One region of the Aliiroseovarius pelagivivens genome, then DNA from elsewhere that is predicted to be linked to it. Evidence: riboswitches for the same ligand, from Rfam matches in the RefSeq annotation. Region 1 holds a riboswitch; the other holds the start of a gene.
The links. Region 1 has a riboswitch for cobalamin ahead of ALP8811_RS13315 (DUF4198 domain-containing protein). Riboswitches for the same ligand answer to the same signal wherever they lie in the genome.

Region 1 (9,612 bases):
CGACGCCCAGCCGGGTTTCCAGATGCCCGATCCGTTGGCTGATCGCGGCCTGCGTTAGTCCGGTTTCCTGCGCGGCGGCGGTAAAGCTGCCCAGCCGTCCGGCGACCTCGAACGCGTGGATCCAATCGAGGGGCAGGTTTGAGAGGGGGTTATCCATAAGAAAATCGAGGTCTCAGATGCAATTTCGCTTGGTTGTCCTTATCACGGATTGCGTGGACAATCACCACAGGATCAACGCGTCACAGGAGACACGCGCATGTTTACCACCCAGCTTGACCCGGCGGGCCAGGTTCTGACCCTGACCACCCCAAACGGCCCCCTTCGTTTTCACGCTATGTGGCTGCGTGACAATTCCTGGGATCCCGAAACCCGCGCGGCTGGCAATGGCCAGCGTCTGCTGTCTTTGGGCGAACTGCCCGCCGACACGCATATGACCGAGGCGGCGGCAAGCGGCGACCAGATCACCATCCGCTTCGCGCCGGAAGGCAAGACCGTCACCTATGATGGGGGCTGGTTGATCGACAACGCTTATGACCGTCCGACTGCAACAGAGCGTGGTTGGCTGGGCGACGGGATCTCGACATGGGATTCAGGGCTGATGGGCAATGTGCCGATTGGCGACTTCGCGCAGCTGTCCTCGGACCCGGATGCGCTGGGCGCCTGGCTGGAACAGGTCACACGTTACGGCTTCGGTAAGGTCGTGAACGGCCCGATTGAGGACGGCGCACTGTTTAAGGTGGTCGATCTGTTCGGCTATGTGCGCGAAACCAACTATGGCCGCCATTTCGAGGTGCGGACCGAGGTGAACCCGACCAACCTTGCCTTCACGGGGCTTGGGCTTCAGGCGCATACAGACAACCCATACCGCGACCCGGTGCCCTCGGTGCAGGTGCTCTATTGTTTGGAAAGCTCAGCCGCTGGGGGCGAGAACATGGTCGTGGACGGCTTCGCCGCCGCCCGCCGTTTACGTGAAGAAGACCCGGCGGCGTTCGACGTTTTGGCCAATCACTGCGCCCGGTTCGAATATGCGGGTGAAGAGGGCGTTTGCCTGCAATCCCGCCGCCCGATGATCGAATTGGCCCCGGATGGCGAGATCATCGGCTTGCGCTTCAACAACCGTTCGCTGGCCGCCGTGACCGACGTGCCCTTCGACCAGATGCAGGCCTATTACGCCGCCTATCGTCGTCTGGGCGAGATCATTGACGACCCCGCGATGGAGGTCACCTTCCGCCTTGAGCCCGGCGAAGGCTTCGTCGTCGACAACACCCGCGTTTTGCATGCGCGTAAAGGCTATTCCGGCGAAGGCACGCGCTGGCTTCAGGGATGTTACTCGGACAAAGACGGGCTGCGCTCGACCTTTGCTGCCCTGTCGCGGTCGCGTCGTCAGGAGGCTGCGGAATGAAGCCGAATATCGAAACCCTCACCGCGGAAAACATCGTCGACTTCATTGGCGGGATCTTCGACCGCCGTGGCGGTGAGGAGTATCTGGGCGAAGACGTCACGATGGCCGAACATATGCTGCAAGGAGCCACCATCGCCGAGCAGAACGGCCAAAGCGAGGAAATCATTGTCGGTGCCCTTCTGCACGACATCGGCCACTTCACGTCCGAGTTCGGCACCTATCACCCCGATGACACCGAAGACCGCCATCACGAAGATGCCGGTGCCGAGGTGCTGGAGCAGTTCTTCCCGAGCGTCATCACCGATTGCGTGCGGTTTCACGTGGCGGCGAAACGCTATCTTTGCGCGACCAAGCCGTCCTATTTCGATCGCCTTAGCGCGGCATCGGTGCACACGTTGGAGCTGCAGGGCGGGCCGATGAACGATGACGAGGTCGCCGATTTCGAGAAGAACCCCAACCTGAAAGAGATCATCGCGGTGCGCTATCTGGACGAAGCTGGCAAGCGCGCCGGAATGGAAACGCCGGACTATTGGCACTTCGCCCCCATGGTTCAGCGTATGGTAGATCTCCATCATCCAAAAACGTGATAAAACGCGGATGGTTCAGAATGGGCCATCCGCATTTATTCGCCGAGCAAAAATCGCAACCTTGCGGCGAATGTGTAATTTTGTTTTGTAGTCCCCAGATATCTGGCTGGAGAACAAAATGAGCAGCGCCACCACGGATTTCCACAATTTCCATGAGATGACCTATGACGCCAGTGTTACGGCGGCTTCAGGGCCCTCTTTTGCGTCACTGCCCTATTACTCGACAAATCAGGTCGCAGACTATCTGGTGAACGGCTACTGGGCTGATACTGGGCGATCAGCACGCAAGTTTGCCGTGTCAACAGGTGGAACGCTCAGCTATTCGGTCGATGGCCTCGAAGCGGCGGGTGTCTGGTTTGTCGAAAAAGCGCTGGAAGCTTGGAGCGTTGTGACCGGTATTAACTTTTCCAAAGTAAGCGGGTCCAATGCGGATATCGTGTTCCAAGATGGCGCGGCCGGGGCATATAATTCGTCAAGCACGTCCGGCGGCACCATCAACAGGTCTTGGGTGAATGTGCACCCAAGCTGGTATCAAGGGCAGCAGTATGACCTGCATAGCTATGCCTACCAGACCTATGTCCACGAGATCGGCCACGCGCTGGGTTTGGGGCATGGCGGAGATTATAATGGATCGGCGTCGTTCCCCGGTGGTGCGCACTATGCCAACGACAGTTGGCAGATGTCCGTCATGTCCTATTTCAGCCAATTCGAGAACACCAACATCAACGCTGACTATGCCTATATTTTGACACCCATGATTGCGGATGTTGCTGCGATCCAAAGCATGTATGGCAAACCGACAAACGCAAATGGTGGCAACACCACATGGGGCTACAATTCGAATGCTCAGGGACCGTCGAAAGATTTTACATCACTTGCGGGTGGGTCGACTGGCATTGCAATGACGGTGTTGGACACTGGCGGTGAAGACACGTTTGATTTTTCCCGAACCGCGCAAAGCCAGAACATCGATTTGCGTCAAGGGCGCATTTCGGATGTGTTGGGGTACAAGGGAAATCTGATCGTTGCCAACGGCACCGTGATCGAGCATGCGATGGGCGGTTCAGGCAGTGACAAGATCGTGGGCAATGGACAGGATAACGAGCTGTTCGGCGGCGGCGGCAGAGACACGCTGGTCGGGCGCAGTGGCGCAGACCAACTGTATGGCGGCACCGGATCGGACGATCTGACCGGAGGCAAGGGCAAAGACCGCCTGTACGGGTCAGATGGCGATGACGAGTTGACGGGCGGCAAAGGCAAGGATCGGTTCTATTATGACGACGGCAAGGACCGTATCACCGATTTCAAGGCCAAGCAGAATGACAAGATTTACATTGATCAGGATGATGTGCCGGCCGGAATGACGGTGAGGCAGCTGTTGAAACAGAATGGCACGGTCAAGAACGGTAATGTGCACATTGATTTCGGGAATGGTGACAAGCTGATTATCGAAGACGTGTCCAACAAGATGAACCTTGTAGACGATATTCTGTTCTACTGATCACACTTCGGGCGGATGGATCAGGATCGGGGCGGCAAAGCTGTGCTCTTCCAGATTGGTTCCATCGCCGATCCGATCCACGACCGCATAAAGCCCTTGCGCGTCGATGGGGGCCAGCACCCCGTGCCAAGTCCCTTTATGTAGGTTGATCGCTTGATCAGGGCGCATCACGAAGGCATGCGGCGTGCCGGGGCTGCCGTCTTCATCCGGGCAGACGGTGACCAGAAGGGGTACGCCGTTCATCGGGATGAAGGCTTGTGATCCCAGCGGGTGCCGTTCGACCAGATCCAGCGCATAGGGAAACTGCCGCGCCTTGCCGTCAAACAGGCTGATCCCGGCACGCCCTTCGCCAAAGTCCAGCTGCGCCAGATCGTGATGACGCTGGCACATGCCTGCGTTGATGGTCAGGCTGTCGTGGTCGGTCAGTTCCAAAACATCGCCGAACGGGGCGAACGCTTCGGCGGTCAAGGGCCGCGCGGTGATCTTGGTCATAGCAGCAGGTCCATCAGGCGGAACTCGGCGATGCGTTCGACCTGACGGCAGGCTTCGGCAAACTCGGTGGCGCGGTCATTCCTGATGCGTCGTTTGAAAGCCGCAAGGATTGACGCCTTGTCGTGATCGCGCACCGCGATGATGAAGGGAAAGCCGTGTTTGGCCACATAGTCTGTGTTCAGATGCACAAAGGTTTCGCGTTCTTGATCCGTCAACATGTCCAGCCCGGCGCTGGCTTGCTCGGATGTGCTTTCCGCAGTCAGTCGCCCCGCCGCTGCCAGTTTGCCCGCCAGATCGGGGTGCGCAGTCAGCACGTCCAACCGTTCATCATCGCTGGCGGAACGGAAGGCGCGGCACAGCGCGTTGTGCAGACCCTTCGCGCTGTCATGCGCGGGGCCAAGTTCGAGATCAAATGCCGCTTGGGCCACCCAAGGGGAATGTTCAAATATCCCGCCATACAAAGTCACAAAGCGATGCCGTTTCATCTGACTGGGACGCTCGATCCGTCGGTGTGGATGGTGAGCCGCCCAATGCTCGGCAATCTCGATCCGGCGAGGACACCAGACGCCATCGTGGCGTTGGATATGGTCGATGAAACGGCGCAGCCCCGCGATCTTGCCGGGGCGTCCGATCAGGCGGCAGTGCAGCCCGACCGACATCATTGCGGGGCGGTCGCCTGCCTGCCCTTCCGCATAGAGCGTGTCAAAGGCGTCGATCAGATAATCTCCGAAGTCGTTACCTGTCACCCAGCCCGGCGCGGTGGCAAAGCGCATGTCATTGGCTTCCAGCGTGTAAGGGATGATCAGCTGGTCCCGATCCCCGATCTCGGCCCAATAGGGCAGATCATCGTCATAGGTGTCCGAGACATAGTCGAACCCGCCATGCTCGGCGACCAACCGCACGGTGTTTTCCGAGCAGCGCCCTGTGTACCAGCCGCGCGGAGGCGTTCCGACGACCTCGGTATGTAGGCGGACAGCTTCGTCGATCGCGGCGCGTTCGTCGGCTTCGGGCATGTCCTTGTGTTCGACCCATTTCAGCCCGTGGCTCGCGATCTCCCACCCGGCATCCGTCATCGCCGCTACCTGTTCGGGGCTGCGCGCAAGGGCAGACGCCACGCCATAGATCGTCACCGGAATATCCGCACCCGTGAACAGACGATGCAACCGCCAGAACCCCGCCCGCGCGCCGTATTCATAGATGCTTTCCATGTTCCAATGCCGCTGGCCCTGCCATTGGGCGGCGCCGGGGATATCGGACAGGAACGCCTCGGACGCGGCATCGCCGTGCAGCACGCAATTCTCGCCGCCTTCTTCATAGTTCAGGACAAACTGTACCGCGATCTTGGCATCATTCGGCCAGTTCGGGTTGGGCGGTGTCGGGCCGTGGCCGCGCATGTCGCGTACGTATCTGTCTGGCATGGGTTCTCTCGTGCTTGGTTCCTGTCCACCCTTCCAAGGAAAGGTCGAGACGTCAAATAGGATTGCGCGTTGGTGCGGATCCCCCAATAGTGGGGCCGAGGAGAGGACTTATCATGACCGGATATCTGACCACCCATGTTCTGGACACAGCACGCGGCTGTCCCGCGCAAGGCCTGCGCATTGACCTTTACCGGATCGAGGGCGAGGCGCGTGCGTTGGTGAAAACCCTTGTGACCAATGACGACGGGCGAACAGACGAACAAATCCTGCCCGCTGATGTGTTCGAGGTCGGAACCTATGAGCTGGTCTTCCATGCGGGCGACTATCTGCGGGCCTCTGGTCAAGATGGCACAAGCCCGCTTTTCCTTGATGTGGTCCCAATCCGCTTTGGCATGTCCGAACAGGCGCATTATCACGTACCACTTCTGTTGTCGCCTTATGGATACTCTACGTATCGCGGAAGTTAATTCTGTTTCATAACAATACCTTGCGCTTTTTGCGACTTTTGCAGTGGCGTCTGCGACCCGTCGCCCCGCGCGCTTTCGCTTGACTCGTCCCCGCCAGTTCTGACATGCAGAACCAGCGATCGGTTTCGCGTGTGCAGAAGCACCGCGAAAGTAATAGGGAACCCGGTGAGGTGTAGCCAACAGGCGCCAAAACCGAGACTGCCCCCGCAACTGTGAGCGGCGAGCGAAGCTGAACATGCCACTGGGTCCGCCCGGGAAGGCCAGCCAAGCAAAGACCCGCAAGTCAGGAGACCTGCCGGACGCTGGGCATTTGCCCATTTCCACCGGACGCCGGGGTGAGCGTCTGGCCCGGCGGTCCAAAGACCCTCCCGTGCCAAAACCCCGTTCGTTCATTCTTGATTGCAGGTAACCCCTGTGACGTCGAATGAGGACGACATGAAAAAGACTATTCTGGCCACTGCACTGGCCACTTTTGTACCCGTTGCCGCGCAGGCGCATTTCCTGCTGCAACACACCGACGAAGTGCTGATCGACAAGCCCGGCGACGTGCCGATGGGCCTGATCTTCTGGCACCCGATGGAGAACGGGCACGCCATGGATATGGAAGCTCCGCAAGAGTTCTTCATGATCCACAACGGCGCAAAGACCGACCTGATGGATCGCGTGGCGCCTGCTACGTTTATAGGCAAGCACAATGAGGCCGCCGCTTTCACGGCTTCCGTGCCGGTCAAACGGTCGGGCGACTATGTGGTCGTGACCGTGCCCACGCCGTATTATGAGCAAAGCGAAGACATCTACATCCAGCAGATCACCAAGTCGGTTCTGAACCGCAACACGCTGCCCACCGATTGGGATCAGCCTGCTGGCTTGCCGACTGAGATCCTGCCGTTGAACAAGCCTTATAACGTCGTGGTCGGATCGACCTTCTCGGGTGTGGTTCTGTCCGAAGGCAAGCCGGTTCCGGGCGTTGAGATCGAGATCGAATACATGGCCGCCGAGCCGGATCTAGAGGCATTCGCAGCCACTGACAGCACCGTAGGCGCCATGCCGGGCGGGACCATTGTGGCCCTGACCGACGCAAACGGCGTCTTCACCTTCGGCATTCCAAAAGCAGGCAACTGGGGCTTCGCGGCCTTGGGGTCGGGTCCGGTCACCGAACATGACGGCAAAGAGCTGAGCCAAGACGCGGTTTTGTGGATCAACGCGACAGAGCTGAAGTAAGGAGCCCGCGATGCACATTGTAGATGGAGCCCTGTCAAATCCCGTGCTGATCGGCGGCGCGGCCTTGGCTGTGGGCGGTATCGCGATGGGTCTGAAAAAGCTGCCGCTAGAGCGTATTCCGGCTGCAGGCGTGCTGTCTGCAAGCTTCTTCGTGGCCTCGCTGATCCATGTGCCCATCGGCCCAAGCTCGGTCCATCTTATCCTGAACGGGTTGGCTGGCTTGGTGCTGGGATGGGCTGCGTTTCCGGCGCTGTTCGTTGGGCTGCTCTTGCAGGCCGTGTTCTTCGGATTTGGCGGGCTGACCGTTCTGGGCGTGAACGCGATCAATATCGCGGGACCGGCTGTATTGGCCGGGTTGATCTTTGGCCGCCTCGTCGCCCGCGGCAGCCCCATGCAGGGCGCCGTTTGGGGCGGGATCGGTGGCGGTTTCGCCATCGCCGTGACAACGCTGGCCGTGGCCTTTTCGCTGGCCTTGTCTGGGGACGAATTCATCCCCGCCGCCAAGCTGGTCTTCGTGGCGCATATTCCTGTCATCTTCATCGAAGCGCTTCTGTCCGGCGCGGCCATCTTCCTGGCCCGCCGCGTTAAGCCCGAGCTTTTCGCAGGCTCGAAAGGAGGCTGGGCATGATCCGATCCCTTATCCTGATCCTCGCCTTGGCGGCACCTGTACCTGCGTTGGCCCACAACATCATCTCGTCCGTTTTTCCGTCTGGATCGGACATCGAAGGCGAGATCGGTTTTTCCAGCGGCGACATGGCCACCGATCTGCTGGTCGAAGTCTTTGACGAGGCTGGCAACAAGCTGGGCGAAACAAAGACCGACGCGGACGGGTTCTTCGTCTACACACCCATGCAGCCCGTGACCCATATCTTCCGCGGCGATCTGGGCGCCGGCCACGTGGCCGAGGTCATCATGACTGCCGCAGACGTGGCCGCGCTGATGGGGCAGGACGCTGCGGTCTCGACCTCCGCCGCCTCTGCTACGGCACCTGCGTCGACGGCTGGTCTGTCTGGTCTGTCCGATCAGGCCCGCGCAGAACTTGCCACCATGATCCGGACCGAGCTGCGCCCCCTGCGACAGGAAATCAGTGCCTATAAAAACAAGAACAATCTGCAGACCATTCTGGGCGGGTTGGGCTATATCGCCGGCCTCTTCGGTCTTGGCTTCTACATCGCGGCCCGCCGCAAGATGGAGGGCGGCAAATGACCTATGTCCTGACAGGGGAAGACAAGCCGCTTACTGGCTTCGGCGCGCTTCGGGCCGCGGTGTCCTCGCTTGATCCGCGTATGCGGATCGTGATGACCGTGATCTACGCCGTGACCGTGGTTGCGCTGGATGATCTGCGGGTTCTGTCGGGCGCTTTGATCCTGTCGATGTGGCTCTTGGCTATTTCAGGTCTGCCGTTTCAGAAGACATTGAAACGCATGGCGATGATGGATGGGTTCATCATTTTCACCCTGATCCTTCTGCCCTTCACCATGCCCGGCACGCCGATGTTTTCGGTGTTCGGGTTTGACGCTACATGGGAAGGCCTCTGGCGCGCGACCGAGATTGCGCTGACCGCCAACGCGGTCATTCTGGCGGTGATGACGCTGGTCGGCTCGATGGAGCCGGTCACCATGGGCCACGCCCTGTTCGCCCTGAAGACGCCCGAGCGGCTGGTCCATCTGATGATGTTCACGATCCGCTATATCGACGTCTTGCGCGAAGAATACATGCGTCTGCGCACCTCGATGAAGCTGCGCGGGTTTCGCCCCGGCACGAATTGGCACACCTATCGCAGCTATGGCTATTTGGTGGGCATGATGCTGGTGCGCGCGATTGAACGGTCCGAACGTATTCTGGCGGCAATGAAATGCCGGGGCTTTTCGGGCCGGATCGTTCTGCTGGAAGAGTTCCGCCTGACCCGGACGGATGTAATGTTTGCAGGCGCCATGGTGCTTGCGCTGGCTGCCCTGATCTGGGTCGAGGTCGCCTATGCCGTTGCTTGAACTGACTGACATCCATTTCGCCTATCCGGGGCTTGAACCTGTGCTGGAAGGGGCATCCATGCGGATGGAGCCGGGCGAGCGGCTGTCGATTGTCGGGCCGAATGGCGCGGGCAAGTCGACGCTTCTGAAGCTTATAATGGGGCTCATGCCGCCAACCGCCGGAACCATCAAAGCCTTTGGAAAACCCCGCGCCGAAGAGGCCGATTTCCACGAAGTCCGCCGCCGCGTCGGGTTTGTTTTTCAAGATGCCGACGATCAGCTGTTCTGCCCCACCGTGGCCGAGGACGTGGCCTTTGGCCCCCTGAACCTTGGCAAATCCAAAGACGAGGCACTGGCGATTGTCGATCAGGTTCTGACCCGTCTTGGCTTGATGCATCTGCGCGACCGGATCACGCACAAGCTGTCTGGTGGTGAAAAGCGTCTGGTGACGCTGGCGACCGTTCTAGCGATGGAACCCGAAGTGCTGATCTTGGACGAGCCCACCAACGCGCTGGACCCGGACAACTACGCCCGCTTGACCGAGATTCTGAAAG
Region 2 (9,612 bases), 110 kb from region 1:
AGTGCACCAGAAAAAAGAAAGGATTTCATAAGCTTCTCCAAATCGAATTTTGAAACAAGCCTAGGGTCATGATCGCGGTGGGGCAAGGGCGTTGCCGGGTCAGGCGACCATTTGCTCGGCCTTTTTCAGGTCAACACTCACCAGCTGGCTGACACCCTGTTCAGCCATAGTTACACCAAACAACCGGTCCATCCGTGCCATCGTCACCGCGTGGTGGGTGATGATCAGGAAGCGCGTGTTCGTGCGGCGGGTCATCTCGTCCAGCAGGTCACAGAAGCGCGTGACGTTGGCGTCATCCAGCGGCGCGTCGACCTCGTCCAGCACACAGATCGGGGCGGGGTTGGCAAGGAAGACGGCAAAGATCAGGGCCAGCGCAGTCAAGGTCTGTTCGCCGCCCGACAGCAGGCTGAGTGTCGACAGCTTCTTGCCCGGCGGTTGGCACATGATTTCCAGCCCCGCATCCAGCGGATCGTCGCTTTCGACCAGCACCAGCTTGGCTTCGCCGCCACCAAACAGATGCTGGAACAGGGTGCCGAAGCTTTCGTTCACCTGCTCGAACGCGGTCAACAGACGCTCGCGTCCTTCCTTGTTCAGACTGGAAATACCCGAGCGCAGCTTCTTGATTGCTTCTTCCAGATCGGTCTTTTCAGACAGCAGATGATCGTGTTCTTCCTGAACTTCCTTGGCGTCTTCTTCGGCGCGCAGGTTGACCGCGCCCAAGGAATCTCGCTGGCGTTTCAAACGGTTCACATCGTGTTCGATCTGCTCGGACGAAGGCATCTTTTCGGGGTCCGCATCCAGCGTTTCCAAAAGAGCGTCCGGCGTGGTCTCCATCTCTTCCTGAATGCGCTCGGCAGCAAGGGTCACTGTCTCGCGGGCGGCGTCTGCACGGGCTTCGGCACGGGCGCGGGCCTCGCGGGCTTCGCCGGCGGCGCGTTCTGCGTCGCGTTCAGCATTAGCCGCTTCGCGCTCGGCGGTTTCGCCTTCGGCCAACTTGTCGCCGGCCGCCTTAAGCCGTGTTTCAGCTTCGCCAATAGCATCGGCCAACTCGTCTCGCTTGGCGGCCAGTTCGTCTGGCGCGGCCTGAGCGTCCTTCAGTTCGGCTTCGTTTTCCGTCTTGCGCTCTTCCAATTCGGCAATCCGTTTGCCAGCGGTTTCCAGACGGTGCTTCCAGCCCGAGATTTCCTTGGTGATTTCCTGAGAGCGGCGGATGCGTGCTTCGCCCTCGCGGCGCAGTTCATCATGGGCCGAGCGTTTGGACATCATGGTCATCCGTGCGGCTTCCACGGCCATTTTGACTTCTTCCACCTGTGTGCGGGCAGCATCCAAATCGCCCAGATCAGCAACACCGCGTTCGGCCTCGGCCAGACGCTGGCGCGCACCCATGGCTTCTTCCTCGTGGCGTTTCAGCGCCAGCCCAAGGTTTTCCAGTTTGCCTTCCGCGATATTGCGATCTGCTTCGGCACGCGACAGGGCGCGGTTGGCCTCGGTCACGGCGCGGTCGGCATCGCGACGCGCATCGCGGGCACGCTTGTCAGCCTCGGTCGTTTCGACCAAACGGGTTTTTAGTACGTCATGGGCTGCGCGGGCCCCATCGGCGCGGGCGGTGGCTTCTTCCAGATCCTGCTTGAGTTCTTGCAGGCGGTTCAGCTGCTCAAGCCGCAACGCGGCGGTCGAGGGTTGGTCTTCGGCGCCCGCCCGGAACCCGTCCCAACGCCACAGATCGCCTTCCATCGAGACCAGACGCTGCCCGGGTTTCAGGTCTGCCTGAAGGCGCGCTGCGTCTTCGGTGCTGACCAAACCAATCTGGCTCATGCGGCGGGCCAAAACTTCGGGCACCGAGACATAGTTGGACAGGGCATTCACGCCATCGGGCAAGGCCTGTGCTTGCGAATACCCCGGTAATAGTGCCCAACCAGACGGTGCTTCGCCATCAATTTCAGGGGCACGCAGATCATCGGCGAGCGCCGCACCCAAAGCTTTCTCGTACCCAGATTTGACACGCAGACTGTCCAGCACTTGCGTACCTTCAGCCGAGTCGCGTTCGACCAGACGGGACAGCGCCTGAACCTCGGCATGAAGGGCGTTCACTTCGCCTTCAGCGGACGATCGGGCGGCGCGGGCGTCGGCTTCGCGCGACTGCGCTTCGGAACGGGCTTCATCAGCTGCGACAAGTGCGGCTTCCGCATCCTCAGACGCTTTGGCGGCAGAGGTTTGCGCCACGCCAGCCGCGTTAAAATCCGTACCCGCCTTATCCACGGCCCCCTTGGCGTCGTCCATTGCGGAGCGTGCTCGCGTGGCCTCGGCTTCACTTTTCTCAAGCGTTTTACGGCTGTCATCCAACAGGCGGTGAGCGGATTGGTGGCGCGCGGCCAGCCGCGCGACGTCTTCCGTCAGTTGGGTCAGGTCAGCTTCACGTTCCTGCAAGATCGCGGCACTGTCGCGCGCATCGGCATTGGATGCTTCAAGCACGTCTCCATGACCTTCAGACGCCTTGGCAATTTGCGCCTGTTCCCATTCCAACCGCTCGATCGTTTCGCCGGCGTCTTTGTTCAGCCCACTTTCCCGATCAATATCGCGGGTCAGTTGGGTGATGCGGCTTGTCAGGGTCTCGATCCGTTCGCGGGCTTGGCTTTCCTGATCTGACAATTGGTCGCGCTGAACTTGCAGACGTTGCAGGATTGCGGCGGCGATGGCCTCTTCCTCGCGCAGGGGTGGCAGGCGGTCTTCGGCGTCCTGTCGGGCTTTGGTCGCTTGACGCGAAGCACCTTCAGCGGCGGCGGCGGCCTTTACACGGTCGGTCAACTGGGTCTGTGCATCGGCGCGGGCGGCGTCAGCTTCTTTCCAGCGGCGATACAGAAGCAGCCCTTCAGCCCGACGCAGGTCGTCACCGATGGTGCGATACCGCGCGGCTTGGCGGGCCTGTCGCGCCAACTGCCCCAGCTGAGAGGCCAGCTGTTCGATCACATCATCGATGCGCGCCAGATTGGTCTCGGTGCCTTTCAGTTTCAGCTCGGCTTCGTGCCGGCGCTGATACAGACCCGAGATCCCGGCGGCCTCTTCCAAAATGCGACGACGCGCTTTGGGTTTGGCGTTGATCAGCTCGGAAATCTGACCCTGCCGTACCAGCGCGGGCGAATGCGCCCCGGTTGAGGCATCGGCGAACAGCATTTGAACGTCACGCGCGCGGACGTCTTTGGTGTTGACCTTATAGGCGGATCCGGCGTCGCGGGTGATCCGGCGCACGATCTCAAGGTTGTCGCTTTCGTTGAACCCGGATGGCGCAAGCCGTTCGCTGTTGTCCAAAAGCAGGGATACTTCGGCAAAGTTGCGGGCAGGGCGGCTTGATGCCCCGGCGAAGATCACGTCCTCCATCCCGCCGCCGCGCATGGCAGTCGGGCGGTTCTCGCCCATGACCCAGCGCAGCGCTTCCAGAAGGTTGGATTTGCCGCAGCCATTCGGACCCACAACACCCGTCAGCCCGTCCGCGATCACCAGATCGGTCGGGTCTACAAAGCTTTTAAAGCCATTCAGACGGAGTTTTGAAAACCGCAAGCGGTCTGCCTCATAATTGATTCTTACTGTTGGATGATTGTTCGAAGGGATTGTGCAGGAGTCAACGGTGAGGAACGATATGTGGTCGAAATGGGTGAGTTATCCACAAGATATTGCTTTTGTGGCTGAAGGGGCGTGGTCGTCTTGCCGCCATTCCCGCTTGCGACGTCGGTTTCGATCTTGACCCTTTACCCGCTTGCACGGCAAAGAAGTTCGGCATGGTTCCCATTGGGACAAAAGGGAATGCACCGGGGACGACCCAATCCGGGGTCTGATGGTGCAGCCGCCCCCGCGACTGTAAGCGGAGAGCGCCCGCCAGCGCCACTGGCCCTAAGGGTCGGGAAGGCGGCGGCGCGCTTCGACCCGCAAAGCCAGGAGACCTGCCATGCGCACATGCAACCCACCCGTCGGGGAGACGGGCGAAGGAGGATAAGATGCAAGCAAAGATTCCTGCCACCGTGGTCACCGGTTTTCTGGGCGCGGGCAAGACGACCCTGATCCGCCACATGCTGGACAACGCCAAGGGCAAGCGCATCGCGCTGATCATCAACGAGTTTGGTGATCTGGGCGTGGATGGCGACATCCTGAAAGGTTGTGGGGACGAAACCTGCACCGAGGATGACATCATGGAGCTGTCGAACGGCTGCATCTGTTGCACCGTGGCCGAGGATTTCATTCCGACGCTTGAAAAGCTTCTGGACCGCGACACGCCCCCTGATCACATCGTGATTGAAACCTCGGGTCTGGCGCTGCCGCAACCCTTGGTGCGTGCTTTCCAATGGCCCGAGATCTCGACCCGCGTGACCGTGGATGGAGTTGTGACCGTGGTGGACGGCAAGGCCGTGTTTGACGGTCAGTTCGCGTCCAACCTGGATGCCGTCGAAGCCCAGCGCAAGCTGGACGAGAACCTAGATCACGAAACGCCTCTGTCAGAGCTGTTCAAGGATCAGGTCACTTGCGCCGACATGATCGTCGTCAACAAGTCCGATCTTCTTGCCGATGGCGAAGCGGATCAGTTGGTCTCGCGGCTGACCGGTGAAAGCCGCGATGGAGTTCAGGTGGTCCGCTCGACCATGGGTGCGCTGCCGGTCGAGGTTCTGCTGGGGCAGGGCATGGGCGCCGAGGATGACATGGATGCACGTCTATCGCTGCACGAGAAGGGGCATCATCACCACGATGATCACCACCATGACCATGACGACGACCATCACCATCATGATCACGATGATGACCACCATCATGACGACCATCACCACCACCACGATCACGACCATGATGCGTTTGAAAGCTTCGTGGTTACGCTGGGGGAAGTCTCAGACCCGAAAGCTTTTGCCGAAAAGGTCGCCGAGGTGATCCGCGCCAACAACATTCTGCGTCTGAAAGGCTTCGCGGCCGTTGAAGGCAAGCCGATGCGTCTGACGCTTCAAGCTGTTGGTCCGCGTGTGGACACGTATTTCGACCAACCCTTTGGCACCCAGGCCCGCGAAACGCGGCTGGTGGTCATCGGTCAGTCGGGTCTTGACCGCACAGCCATCGAACAGGCGCTAACCGCATGACGATTGAAGTTGTTCCCGGCGATCCGCGTGATCCTCAGGCTACGGCGCTGCTAAAGCAAAGCCATGCCCTGATGGAGAGCCTGTTTTCGTCCGAGGACAACTTTTTTCTGGATATCGATGACCTTTGCGTGCCCGATATCTCGTTCTTCGTGGCGCGCGAGGGCGACGTGGTGCTGGGCACCGGGGCGCTCGCCGATAAAGGCGACTATGGCGAGGTGAAGTCCATGTTCGTCTCGCCGGATGCGCGCGGGAAAGGCGTGGGCGAGGCCCTGCTTCAGCAGATCGAAGCCGCCTCTTGTGCGCAAGGCCACGCGGCGATGAAGCTGGAAACCGGCAATGTGCTCTATGCGGCGCACCGTCTGTACGAACGGGCCGGATTTACCAAGTGCGGTCCGTTCGGAGACTATCCCGAGGCCAACAGCTCTCTCTTCATGGAGAAAAAGCTGTGAGCGGGCCTCAGTCTTTTTTGGCCGCTGCGGCTTTCATCCGGGCCAGCAACGCAGCCTTGTCGTCTTTACGGTTCAGCGGATTTTTCGCTGTGCCGCGAGCATTATGTTCGGAATGGCGCGGGGTGCCTTTGGCGGGTTTCGGCGCGCCTGCTGCTTTGTAATCCATTGGGTCCACCTTGATCGGGTCACGTTTGCCCGGTCCATAACATCTTAACGCAAGGGACGCGACATGCATCTTCTGGCAGCCACTCCGGGCAGCATTGATGACGGAAAAGAACCGGTGGATCTGGGGCAGACGCCTTCGGATCTGGTGTTCATTTCGGCGGCAGACACGGAACTTGCCGGCCTTGCACAGGCGCGGGCCGAGATGGCGGACGCCCCCGGCCTGCGTCTTGCCAACATGATGCATCTGGCGCATCCGATGTCGGTTGATCTGCATATCGACAACTGCGCGACGAAGTCGCGGTTGGTCGTGGCGCGCGTGTTGGGCGGCGTCGGTTACTGGAAATATGGGGCCGAGCAATATGCGGCCCATCTGCGCGACGCGGGCGTGCCTTTGGCGCTGTTGCCGGGTGACGACAAGCCGGACGCCGAGCTTCGGGCGCTGTCGACGGTGCCGGACGAAGACTATGATGCGCTTTGGGCGTATCTGGTCGAAGGCGGGCCAGAGAACTCGGTTGGGTTCCTGAGTTATGCCAAGGCGATGCTGGACAGCGGCGAGCGCCCTGAAGCCGCACGCCCCTTGCTGCGCGCGGGCGTCTATTGGCCGGGTGCTGGCGTTGCGGATCTGTCCGCCGCGCAGGAGGCGTGGACCAACGGAGCGTCTGTTGTCCCCATCGTCTTCTATCGCGCGCTGGTGCAGGGCGCGGGGCTGAACCCGATCAATCGGCTGGTGAAGTCGTTGCTGCGCAAAGGGCTGAATCCGTTGCCGGTGTTCGTGGCGTCTTTGAAAGACCCGGTGTCTGTGGCTACGCTGGAGAGCCTATTTTCTGAGGCCAAGCCAGAGGTTATCCTGAATTGCACCTCCTTCGCCGTCGGCTCGCCGCACCAAGGCGACGCCCCCAGCCAGAACCCGTTCGAAGCCCCGTGGTGCAATGCGGCGCCCGTATTCCAAGTGGTGCTTGCCGGGTCCAGCGAAGAGGCATGGGCCGAGGGACTGACCGGACTGTCTGCGCGCGACATCGCCATGAACGTGGCCCTGCCAGAGGTGGACGGCCGCATCCTGTCCCGCGCGATCAGTTTCAAGGGCGAGGCTTTCTTTGACGAAGCCACCGAATGCCCCATTGCGACCTACATGGCGCTTGGGGATCGCGTTCAATTCGTGGCCGAGCTTGCCGCCAACTGGGCGCGTCTGCGTCGGGCCGAGGCCGGATCGCGCAAAGTCGCGCTGATCATGGCGAACTATCCCAACAAAGATGGGCGACTGGCCAACGGCGTAGGGCTGGATACGCCTGCCGCCGTAGTGCATGCGCTGGGGCTGCTGGCGGATCAGGGGTACAGAGTTGCCGACGCACCTGCGGACAGCGACGCCTTGATGCAGGCCGTGATGGCGGGGCCGACCAACTGGCTGACCGACCGGGCCGCACGTACGGGCGGAGTTACCATGCCGATGTCGGACTATCAGATCAACTATGGCCAACTGCCTTGGGAGATGCGTGAGGCGATTGAGAGCCGCTGGGGCAAGCCCGAAGAAGACCCGTTCTTCACGCCGGGTGACGTCGATTGTGGGTCATTTTCGCTGTCGGTTCTGGAGTTCGGAAACGTTGTCGTCGGCGTACAGCCCGCGCGTGGCTATAACATCGATCCGACCGAGACCTATCACTCGCCCGACCTTGTGCCGCCGCACAACTATCTCGCCTTCTATTTCTGGCTGCGTCACGTCTTTGGCGCACACGCGCTGGTGCACATGGGCAAGCACGGAAACCTTGAATGGTTGCCGGGTAAGGCCGTCGCCCTGTCCGAGACCTGCTGGCCCGAGGCCGTGATGGGCCCGATGCCCCACGTCTATCCCTTCATCGTGAACGATCCCGGCGAAGGGACGCAGGCCAAGCGTCGCGCACAGGCGGTGATCATCGACCACCTGACCCCGCCCCTGACGCGGGCCGAGACCTATGGTCCGCTGCGTGATCTGGAAGCTTTGGTGGATGAATACTATGAAGCCGCTGGTGTCGATCCCCGTCGGATCGTGCATCTTCGCCGTGAAATCCTGACGCTGACCCAAGCCACAGGTTTGGATGCCGATGTCGGCATGTCGGGCGAAGATGAAGACAGCGATCTGGCCAAGCTGGATGCCTATCTTTGCGAGTTGAAAGAGGCGCAGATCCGCGATGGATTGCATGTGTTCGGGCAGTCTCCGGTGGGTGATCTGGAGCGCGACCTTGGCATCGCGCTGGTCCGCGTGCCGCGCGGGCAAGGCGAGGGCGGGGATGCGTCTCTGATCCGGGCTTTGGCTGCCGATTGCAGAGTGGATATTGATCCGCTGGATTGCGACATGGCGGCCAAATATGACGGCCCGCGTCACGCTCGCCTTGAAGCCATCGAGGCGGGCAACTGGCGTAGCAATGGCGATACGGTTGAACGGTTGGAGCTGCTGGCGCAGGCGGCAGTCGCGTGGGATGAAGTGCCGGAAGAGTTCGCCGTAACTCGCCCGGTTCTTGACGCCTATCATGCGCAGGTTTTGCCCTCGGTGCGGGCCTGTGGGCCGGACGAGGGGGAGGGGCTTCTCACCGCCCTTGCCGGGCAATTCGTCGCCCCTGCGCCATCCGGCGCCCCCACCCGCGGACGTTTGGATGTTCTACCCACGGGGCGCAATTTCTTCTCGGTCGACAGCCGTGCTGTGCCGACGCCGACCGCGTGGGCGCTGGGCTGGAAATCAGCCAGCCTACTGATCGACAAACACCTACAGACCCATGGCGACTGGCCACGTTCGATGCTGGTGACGGCATGGGGTACCGCCAACATGCGCACCGGCGGCGATGACATTGCACAAGCCTTGGCGCTGATGGGGGTGAAGCCTAAATGGGATAGCGCCAATCGCCGCGTGACCGGGTTCGAAGTGATCCCGTCCTCGGCGCTTGGCCGTCCGCGCGTGGATGTGACCCTGCGTGTGTCAGGCTTCTTCCGCGATGCCTTTCCGCAGCTGATTTCGTTGGTCGATAGCGCCGCCCGCGCTGTGCAGGCGATGGATGAGCCCGATGATGTGAACCCCGCCGCCGCGCGTGTGCGGGCGGGCGAGGGCGCGTCGCGGGTCTATGGTTCGAAACCCGGCGCTTACGGCGCAGGGCTTCAGGCGATGATCGACGAACGGCTTTGGGCCGATAAGGCAGATCTGGCCGAAGCTTATCTGGAATGGGGTGGCTATGCGTATGGGGCGGGCAGCGAAGGCACCCGCGACCGCGAAGGGTTCGAGGCGCGACTGGGACAGGTCGAGGCCATCGTGCAGAACCAAGACAACCGCGAGCACGACCTTCTGGACAGCGACGACTACTATCAGTTCGAAGGTGGCGCAGCAGCGGCTGTGTCGACCCTTCAGGGTCGCGATCGACCGATCTATCACAACGACCACTCGCGCCCTGAACGCCCAGTGATCCGCACGCTGGAAGACGAGATTGGCCGCGTGGTCCGCTCGCGCGTTGTGAACCCAAAATGGATCGATGGGGTGAAACGCCACGGATATAAAGGCGCGTTCGAGATTGCGGCGACGGTCGACTATATGTTCGCCTTCGCAGCCACCACGGGCGCGGTGCGTAGCCATCACTTCGATCTGGTGTACAGCGCCTTCATCGAGGATGACGACACGCGCGAGTTCATCGAGGATCACAACGACCCGGCGCTGAAGGAAATCGCCGAACGTCTGCGCGAAGCGATTGAACGCGGGCTGTGGACGCCACGGTCAAACTCGGCCCGGGCGATGCTGGACCAGATCCGGTGATACCGCGACGGCTCAGGGCGGACGAAGATATGGCGCCGGTTCTGGCGCTGCTTCGCACTGCCTTCGCTGGGATGGAGGGGCGGATTGATCCGCCGAGTTCTTTGCATCAGTTGACCGAGGA

Region 2: another riboswitch for cobalamin. It lies ahead of cobW (cobalamin biosynthesis protein CobW); the one in region 1 lies ahead of ALP8811_RS13315 (DUF4198 domain-containing protein).

What each region holds. Positions count from the first base shown of each region.
Region 1 is NZ_OMOI01000002.1:230,137-239,748, reverse strand. It holds gene ALP8811_RS13350 (LysR family transcriptional regulator) at 1-157, opposite strand, end outside; gene tmpA (2-trimethylaminoethylphosphonate dioxygenase) at 257-1,402, shown strand; gene tmpB ((R)-1-hydroxy-2-trimethylaminoethylphosphonate oxygenase) at 1,399-1,989, shown strand; gene ALP8811_RS13335 (M10 family metallopeptidase C-terminal domain-containing protein) at 2,108-3,490, shown strand; gene ALP8811_RS13330 (ureidoglycolate lyase) at 3,491-3,982, opposite strand; gene puuE (allantoinase PuuE) at 3,979-5,400, opposite strand; gene uraH (hydroxyisourate hydrolase) at 5,514-5,867, shown strand; cobalamin riboswitch at 5,971-6,181, shown strand; gene ALP8811_RS13315 (DUF4198 domain-containing protein) at 6,303-7,088, shown strand; gene cbiM (cobalt transporter CbiM) at 7,099-7,716, shown strand; gene ALP8811_RS13305 (NikL family nickel/cobalt ECF transporter subunit) at 7,713-8,294, shown strand; gene cbiQ (cobalt ECF transporter T component CbiQ) at 8,291-9,079, shown strand; gene ALP8811_RS13295 (energy-coupling factor ABC transporter ATP-binding protein) at 9,066-9,612, shown strand, end outside.
Region 2 is NZ_OMOI01000002.1:119,675-129,286, reverse strand. It holds gene ALP8811_RS12835 (YbjN domain-containing protein) at 1-29, opposite strand, end outside; gene smc (chromosome segregation protein SMC) at 100-3,555, opposite strand; cobalamin riboswitch at 3,758-3,957, shown strand; gene cobW (cobalamin biosynthesis protein CobW) at 3,990-5,111, shown strand; gene ALP8811_RS12820 (GNAT family N-acetyltransferase) at 5,108-5,560, shown strand; gene ALP8811_RS16390 (hypothetical protein) at 5,568-5,726, opposite strand; gene cobN (cobaltochelatase subunit CobN) at 5,790-9,491, shown strand; gene ALP8811_RS12810 (GNAT family N-acetyltransferase) at 9,521-9,612, shown strand, end outside.